DNA from 2 places in the Carnobacterium antarcticum genome. Region 1 is predicted to be linked to the other one. Evidence: riboswitches for the same ligand, from Rfam matches in the RefSeq annotation. Region 1 holds a riboswitch; the other holds the start of a gene.

Region 1 (4,425 bases):
TATAGTCGTAGTATAATACGAACTTTATTAAAAAGGTAGGGATGGAACAGGGCGAACAATAATTAAACACTAGTTTTGTATTTGCTGAAAATAGATAAGGAAGCTCACAATAGTTAATAAAACTAAGACAGCTAATGTGATTAAAGGCTGCTGTTTAAAGAACTAAAATCTTGCTTTTCAGCTTTATAATGAGGATTCACTCTTTTAATATTGTAATCGCTATTGGTACTTATGAAACTTCCGCTAGGCAAATTAAATACGAACAAAACAACGTAAAGGATACCAGCTATCAAACTTGAATGAACGCCCCAGATAAAGTGTGCTAATGTTGCTAAAATAATTGGAACAATGCTTAACAAAGCTAAATTTATTAATCTCTTTTTCAAAATAATTACTCCTCTGTATAAAAAGACAATCAGTTATAAATCATTTCAAACTCTTCACAAACAACTGGAATATTCTCGCTGAATCTAAGGTTAGTCTCCTGATATATTTTTGTGAAAAAGTCTATGTGTTCTTTTCTCCAATAAGTTAAAGTTCTATCGCCTTCACCTTCTTTGAAGGCATGTTCTGCAGAGACCTCATTAAGAGGAACAACGTAAACTTTTGTCGTTTTTGTCATGCATATAGCGTTGTCATTACTATCTAGTATGATACTTAACTCATTCACTTGAGGTAATGGTTCATCTTCTAGAGCATATAATTCATAGGCAGATGTTGTAGCTGTTTTAATATTTTTTAGCGTTAACTCTGCCAATTGATCAGGAATCGCTCCGTAACTCCAAGCACTATAAGCAGAATCTTGATATTCTGGATGTAACTGTATAAAATTATTCCACATTTGTTTTGCTTTCATAAAAATCCCCTATTCGAAAATGTTATTATGCAACTATAATTAGTATAAACTTAAATAAAATAACATGGTAGTGTTTAATCAAAAACGTGTGTTAAAGTGAAATCAGAAAAAGGAAGGAAAGAAGGATTAAAATGAATAAGAATAAAATTAAAAGAGTTGCTCTACTTGCAGGACTGTATCTAACAGCTAATTTAGTTACTCAATATTTTAAAGGACAAAGTATTGATTTCACCTCAGCTCTGATCGGAACTCTTATCTTTTCTGTTTTCGTGACTTTAGGTATACTGTCTTCAAAAAAGTAAAGATCTGTTTATGACAAAATGTATGTGGTAACGAATAAAATGAAACTATTCTCTATAAAAGTGAGATGAAAAACATTATAACACTACTTATCATAAGATTTCTGATTGTGAAGGTTAACAGGGTTTATCTGAAGATGATTGATTAACTATTTTAGATATAGTAAGCTTATCAGTAATTAAATGTTTTGCAGGGGGACACATTTGTGTTGAGAAGGTAAAACCTGACCCTTTGAACCTGTCAGTTAACACTGACGCAGGGAGCACTATGTACATATGTATTGAATGATATGTACTGAGCTCTCCATTATTATGGGGAGCTTTTCTTTTGTAAAATTTTTAATCGCGGGGGGACACACTTGTGTTGAGAAGGCTAAAACCTGACCCTTTGAACCTGTTAGTTAATACTGACGTAGGGAGCAATTAGTGGTTTTCTTATACACTTTTTTAGTCTCTACAACTTTTGTAGGGGCTTTTTTTGTGCTTGCGTTCAAAAAAGGAGGGCTGGGATTAGTGTATTTTGAAGTGATTTGAAAGAAATATAGATGAGTCAGTACGAATAGTAAACTTAAATGTTAGATAAAAAATTAAAAGAAAGAGGGATCAAGCATGTTATCACAAATTAAAAAAGCAGCCCCTTTAGTGCACTGCATGACAAATTATGTTGTCGCTAATTTCACGGCTAACGGCTTACTTGCAATTGGTGCTTCGCCTATCATGGCTGATGAAGTGAATGAGGTTTCTGAAATAGTCTCGATTGCCCAAGCAGTGCTTATTAATATTGGAACGGTGAATGACCGTACAGCAAAAGCCATGCTGCTTGCTGGCAAAAAAGCAAACGAGTTGGGCATTCCTATTGTGCTCGATCCTGTAGGCGTAGGTGCCACAAACTATCGAAAACAATTGGTTCAGCACCTTTTAAAGGAAATTCAGTTTGATTTGATTCGATGTAACGCAGGTGAATTAGCAGCAATTGCAGGTGAAGATTGGCAGTCAAAAGGTGTAGATAGCGGCATAGGCGAAATAGATATCGCTAGGGTAGCGAAGCGGGTTGCTTTGCAGTACAAGTGTCTGGTTGTTGTAACTGGGGAATCTGATTTCGTAACAGATGGGCACAAAGGACTTCATATTGCTGGAGGCAGGGAAATCGCTACACGCATCACGGGTACAGGTTGTTTATTAAGCGCCATCTGTGCAGCTTCTCTTGCTAGCAGTGCAAAACCGCTTGAAGGCTTAGTTACGACTTTAAAAGACTACAAACAAGCTGCTGAACAAAGTACAGAGGAAGTAGGAATATTTGCTGTACAAATGATGAATGCATTACAAAAGTTAGCGGAGGTAAAGAGATGATTGCATTAACGATTGCGGGATCAGATTCAGGCGGCGGCGCTGGGATCCAAGCGGATATAAAAACTTTTCAAGAACTTGGTGTCTTTGGAACGACAGTAGTAACAGCTTTAACTGCCCAAAATACGCTCGGTGTACATGGCATTTTTGAAGTAACGCCTAGCTTTGTACAGCAACAACTGCAAAACGTACTAGATGATTTTTCTGTACAAGCAATGAAAACAGGTATGTTGTTTTCGGCTGAGATTATTGAAGTTGTAGCTGGAATTGTACATCAACAAAAAATTCCATTGGTCGTCGATCCCGTCATGATTGCAAAAGGCGGGGCAAGTCTATTGCAAGATGCAGCAGTAACGGCATTAATCGAAAAACTTTTACCGAATACAACCATTTGCACACCAAACATTCCAGAAGCAGAAATACTAACCGGTATACGCATCAAAGATTCTAAAGATATTGAAAGAGCTGCAGAGCGAATCCTGCAAATGGGGGTTCAATGCGTGGTCATAAAAGGCGGGCATTTAGATGAAGATCAGGCGACGGACAGAGTGTATACTCACCAGAAATCTTTTACGATAACGACTCCTCGTGTCCAAACAAAAGATACACATGGGACAGGTTGTACGTTCTCGGCAGCTCTTACAGCAAATATAGCAAAAGGGCTACCGCTGCAGGAATCGATTATTGAAGCGAAAAGATTTATTCACTTAGCTATTTCTACGCCTCTTCATATTGGGAATGGTCATGGACCAACGAATCATTTTGCTTATAAACGCGAGCAAGGAGTCTGCGAGGTAGAAGTGAATGGATTGTAATAGATTGAATGTTTATTTTATAATGGGCACTGTAAACTGCAAAAAAGACCCACTGAAAACGCTCGAAGAAGCCTTACAAGCGGGAATCACCTGTTTCCAATTACGTGAAAAAGGCGAAGGAGCTTTAATAGGCGCAGCTTATGAAGAGTTTGCCCGTGCTTGCCAAAAAATGTGCCAAAGTTACCAAGTGCCGTTTATCGTTAATGATGATGTGGAGCTCGCACTTAAGCTAAACGCTGATGGTATCCATGTCGGCCAAGAAGATCTAGCCCTTTCGACATTTCGTGAACAAGCAAAAGGAAAAATAGTGGGCGTTTCTGTACACAATTCTAGAGAAATGAAACAAGCTATACTTAACGGAGCAGATTACGTGGGAATTGGTCCGATATATAGAACAAAATCTAAAACAGATGCAAAACCTCCTGCTGGATTGCCTTTTTTAAGTGCGATGCGAAAACAGGCTGGCAATTTCCCAATTGTTGGCATAGGAGGAATTACAGAAGAAAATGCTAGTGCTGTTCGTTCTTCAGGAGCAGACGGCGTGTCGGTTATTTCAGTTATCTGCCACAGCAAAGATATTAAGCAAACGGTTGAGAATCTGCTTTTAGAAAATATAAATTGATTGTTTAGGACGAACAAAAAAAGAGTTTGCATCATTAAATTGTTATGCAAACTCTTTTTACTGTAAAATTGATTGAAGTTATGGAAAGTAAAAATAAAGTTGTCATTATTTTATGAAAAGAGGAGCATGGTTCTATGGGATTTAGTTTGTTTTTATTGTGTTTTTTATTCATAGTTATCTTTATTCTGAGAAATAAAAAAAAGTAATATAATAGCCCAAATTAGTTTTGTGTATATGTCATTTTATTTAAGAAGGTATGAATATAGTGTCTTCCTTCAAAAACCTCTTTATTATTCATTCATATCAAATTTGAGAGTTTACTTTTCTATTCTATTCCGATATACAACTAAAGTTATGCCGTTCAATACAATGGTAACGATTAAAAGAATTGCTGCTGCTTTAGCTATGGTACCAATTGTATCCATCAACGCACTTAAGTCATTAATTTCTACCAAATGAGAACTATAGACAAGCTGTAAATAGAGT
Region 2 (4,425 bases), 860 kb from region 1:
AAGGCGGAACGAATAAAAAAAGACTTTCTTCATTAGAAGGGAAAATAGTTCAGGATGCAGATCGTTTAGATGCTATGGGAGCTGTTGGAATTGCTCGGACAATGGCTTATACCGGAGCACACGGTCGTCTGATTCACCATCCAGACCTTCTTCCAAGAGAAAATTTAACGCTTGAACAGTACCGTTCTGGTGAAGATACTGGCATCATGCATTTTTATGAGAAGCTTTTAAAATTAAAAAGTACGATGAATACATCCGTTGGCAAAAAAATGGCAAGTCACCGACATATTTATATGGAAAACTATCTAAAGGAGTTTTTTCAAGAGTGGGAAGGCGACCGTTGAAAAATAGAAGCACTAAACAAAGTTTAAGCTAGAACTCGTGGTACGATTAGGTGAAATTTATAGAGGCGGTGAAGGCTATATGGTACTGGCTGATGAAATAATATTGAAAGAAGCTACAATAGCAGATGCAGTTCTATTTGAAAACTATCAATTAAAAGAAACACCTTATACTGTTAAGCCGATGACAGCAATGACCGATAGTCTCCATGAAACTAAAAAATTTCCGGTTTTGATTTTAAAGGAAGAAACCTTAGTAGGATTTTTCATTTTACAAAAAGAAAAGGGGTTTTCGACTTATCCAACCGAGGAGAATGCTTTATTATTACATGCGCATTCCATTGACGAGCGTTTTCAAAACAAAGGATACGGAAAACTTTCGATGGAACGATTGCCGCTATTCATTAAAGAAAATTTTGATTCGATCGATGAGATTGTATTAGCAGTTGACTATGATAATCTAAGCGGGCAAATGCTGTATTTAAAAACGGGATTTGTCGATACAAAAAAACGAAGCAAGGAAGATGGAGCGTACAAGTTTATTTACTCAAAAAAAATATAGTACATGAAAGATAAAAAACAAAACAGAGAAAGACCAGAAGGGATTCAGAAAATGACTAAAAAAAATATCGTTCTTTCACTTCTTGTGCTGCTAACGGTAGCAACGATCATGGGGGGCACTAAATACCATCGTTATGTACAAACTGAAAAATTTAAACAAGCAGAACAAAAGCTAGATGAGACAAAAGAAGCAGAAAAGCTAGTCGCTGCTTTATTTGAAACGGAAGCAAAAGAGACGTTAGCAAAAGGTATTACGGAAAAGCAACTATCAATTGCTTTAGATAAAGTCAAAGAACTTCCTGACAGCCCTTTAAAAAAAGAGCTTCTAACTGAAGTGAGAGCAGCCGAAGAAGGGTATCAAGCTCAAAAAGTTGTTCAATCTTTGTTAATAGATAATATATTAGCTGACGAAGTGTCTGAAAGCCAATTAGAACAAGCACAAACTCATTTAGAAAAAATAAAAAAACGTTTTCCGTTGCTATATGACGAATTGAAGGTATATTTGACTGAAGCGAAAGATCAATATGAAGCAATAAAAAAAGCTGAGAAAACTTTAGCTGAATTGTTTGAGGAGCCCAAAACAGAAATAGTCAAAGAAGATGTTACTCAAGTGCAGTACGATGAAGTAAAAGCAATGATTACAGCGATAAAAAATAAGAAAGTCCAAACAGCACTTTTTGAAACATTAGCGTTGGTAGAAACTAAATTAAGGGTTATAGAACAACAACTGCTTCAAGAACAAGAAGAACAAGAACGAGTGTTGGAAGAAGAACGACTGGCTGAGCAAGAACGAATGGAAGCAATTGAAAAAGAGGCTGCTCTGCAAGAAGAGTCGGAACAAGATGAAGCATCAACTTCTACCTCTGTCAAAAGCAGCACAACGAATCAAAATACATGGCAGCCCACTCCTAAGACAACAAAGAGTCCTCAAAGCAACTGGACGGCGCCACAAAAAGATACGCAAGAACCAGAACTTCCAGCTAAAGAAAATTCTTCAGATACGGCTGAAGAGCCAGAAGATTCTTCGAGTCCAGAGATACCTAAAGACTCTGAGGTTGACATAGACTCAGGTTCAAACGATAAAGAGGAAATGAATCAAGAAAGTTCAGCTTTTTCATCGGCTGAATAAAGCGTATGGATTAAGCCGGCCGGAAGAAAGAGTTGACAAAAAGCTTTTTTGTCCGTAGTATTTGAAGAGTAAAAACTAACTGAACAACCATCACAAAGGGGTGCTGTAAAAAGCTGAGATTGAATCCTAGATTCTGACCCTTCGAACCTGTTCGTTAACACGAGCGTAGGAATTGTGACGGGGCAAATGATTTATCTTAAAAGATAATTTGAGCTCCTCCTTTGTTGTGTGGCACTGTTCGACACACTAAAGGAGGATTTTTTTATGGAAAATACACGATTACGGGTATGGATCGAAGGAACGATTGTCGCAGCTTTAGCCATTGTTTTATCCTTATTGCCGACGACTGTCGGTACAGGTTTTACTATATCATTGGGAATGATCCCGATGATACTGTATGCCCTTCGAAGAGGCGCTGTAGCAGGTATTGCATCTGGATTTTTATGGGGAGTATTACATTACTTGACGGGTGATGTCGCTATTTTAAATCTGCTGCAAGGTTTTATTGAGTATTTTGTAGCGTTTATGTTTACGGGATTTGCTGGTTTTTTTGCTAAACCCCTTCAACAAGCTTTTCGCGCAAAGCAACCTGTCAAAAAAGCAGGATATATCATTTTAGCAACAATCGTTGGAACGATAGCTCGTTTTTTCTGGCACTTTATAGCAGGGTATTACTTTTGGGGAAGTTATGCACCAGAAGGAATGAGTCCATTATGGTATTCGTTTCTTGCCAACGGAGGAAGCGCATTGGCGACTATGTTTGCAACAGGCATTGTGTTGCTTCTCTTTAACAAAACAGCACCTCATTTGTTTGTACCAAAAGAACCAACTGCATCAAGCTTCCAATGAATTAAACGATAAAACAAAAGCATCCGATTCTTTTTTTGAAGCGGATGCTTCTTTATTTGTTTTAAAAGGCGCTCTAAGTTGAATAATGCTAGCAATAGAAAAAAGAACATAGTAAGATAAGAATAAAAGTTTCGAAAGGATTAACATATGCAAATAGTTTGGATGAGTATATTAGCTATTATTGTTTTAAATATCATTTTTGCCATGATCACTGTTTTTCGAGAAAAACGAGATATCGCAGCTACATGGGCATGGTTATTGGTTTTGATGTTGTTGCCGGGAGTGGGGTTTGTTTTTTATTTATTTATCGGGAATAAATTATCCCGCAAAAAGATTTTCGATATTAAAGCTCAAGAAAGCATAGGAATGCCTGAACTTGTTCAAGCACAAAAAGAAATGCTGGCAGATGATGAAGATTTGCTGTCCAGTAGACAAGCAACAGAAAATGCCAAAGAAATGGCAAGTTTGTTTCTTGAAAGCGATGAATCTATTTTAACAAAAGGCAACAAAATACAAATTTTTACAGATGGTGCTGAAAAATACGATGCATTGATTAAAGACATTTACAAAGCTGAGCATCATATTCATATGATTTATTATATTTTTAAAGATGATAAAATCGGAAATCGCGTTTTAGCGGCTCTTGAAGAACGGGCAGCAGCGGGTGTAGAAGTTTTTGTTATTTATGATGCGTTAGGATCCCGTGCTTTGAAACCTAAATTTTTTAAAAAGCTAAAAGCTTTAGGAGGGGAAGCTGAAACTTTTTTTGGTTCCCGCTTTAGCTTTATAAATTTACGTTTTAATTACCGCAACCACAGAAAAATTGTTATTATCGATGGGAAAATTGGCTACACTGGCGGTTTCAACGTTGGGGATGAATACTTAGGAGAATATAAAAAATTTGGGTATTGGCGTGATACTCATTTGAAAATTGAAGGCAATGCCGTTTTGCCCTTGCAAAGCCGCTTTCTAATGGATTGGAACGCGACGGTTTCTCATCATAAGTTAGAATACCAAGAAAGTTATTTTCCGCTAATGAAGAAAAAAGGCAAGTCAAACATGCAGATCGTTTCAAGCGGGCCGGATACTGAAACCCAACAAATCAAAAAAGGGTACATTAAGATGATCAGTATGGCAAAAGAATCCGTTTTTATCCAAACTCCTTATTTTGTACCGGATGATTCAGTACTGGAGACTATTGAAATAGCCGTCATGTCTGGTATTGATGTTAAAATCATGATTCCTAATAAACCAGATCATCCGTTTATTTACCGAGCAACTACTTACTACGCTGCCGAATTGGTAGCCGCTGGAGCTGAAGTTTACATCTATAATAATGGGTTCTTACACGCCAAAACAATTGTGATAGACGGCGAAATCTGCTCAATTGGAACAGCTAATTTTGATATTCGAAGTTTCAAACTAAATTTTGAAGTAAATGCTTTTATTTATGACCCAGAGATTGCCAGACAACAAAAAGAAATTTTTTATAAAGATATCGAAAGCAGTTATTTATTGACTCAATCCCTATTAGATGGACAATCG

What was found. A riboswitch is a leader RNA that binds a small molecule or an ion and turns the genes downstream of it on or off. The one in region 1 is predicted to bind thiamine pyrophosphate.
Region 2: linked by a shared signal. The riboswitch ahead of thiT (energy-coupled thiamine transporter ThiT) and the one ahead of thiM (hydroxyethylthiazole kinase) in region 1 are both predicted to bind thiamine pyrophosphate.

What each region holds. Positions count from the first base shown of each region.
Region 1 is NZ_CP010796.1:2,000,614-2,005,038, forward strand. Features, by position in the region: gene NY10_RS09460 (hypothetical protein) at 141-386, opposite strand; gene NY10_RS09465 (ASCH domain-containing protein) at 416-856, opposite strand; gene NY10_RS12620 (hypothetical protein) at 988-1,158, shown strand; TPP riboswitch at 1,338-1,435, shown strand; TPP riboswitch at 1,493-1,591, shown strand; gene thiM (hydroxyethylthiazole kinase) at 1,765-2,505, shown strand; gene thiD (bifunctional hydroxymethylpyrimidine kinase/phosphomethylpyrimidine kinase) at 2,502-3,317, shown strand; gene thiE (thiamine phosphate synthase) at 3,307-3,939, shown strand; gene NY10_RS09485 (hypothetical protein) at 4,257-4,425, opposite strand, start outside.
Region 2 is NZ_CP010796.1:254,968-259,392, forward strand. Features, by position in the region: gene NY10_RS01365 (HD domain-containing protein) at 1-344, shown strand, start outside; gene NY10_RS01370 (GNAT family N-acetyltransferase) at 382-903, shown strand; gene NY10_RS01375 (hypothetical protein) at 955-2,031, shown strand; TPP riboswitch at 2,118-2,220, shown strand; gene thiT (energy-coupled thiamine transporter ThiT) at 2,296-2,880, shown strand; gene cls (cardiolipin synthase) at 3,028-4,425, shown strand, end outside.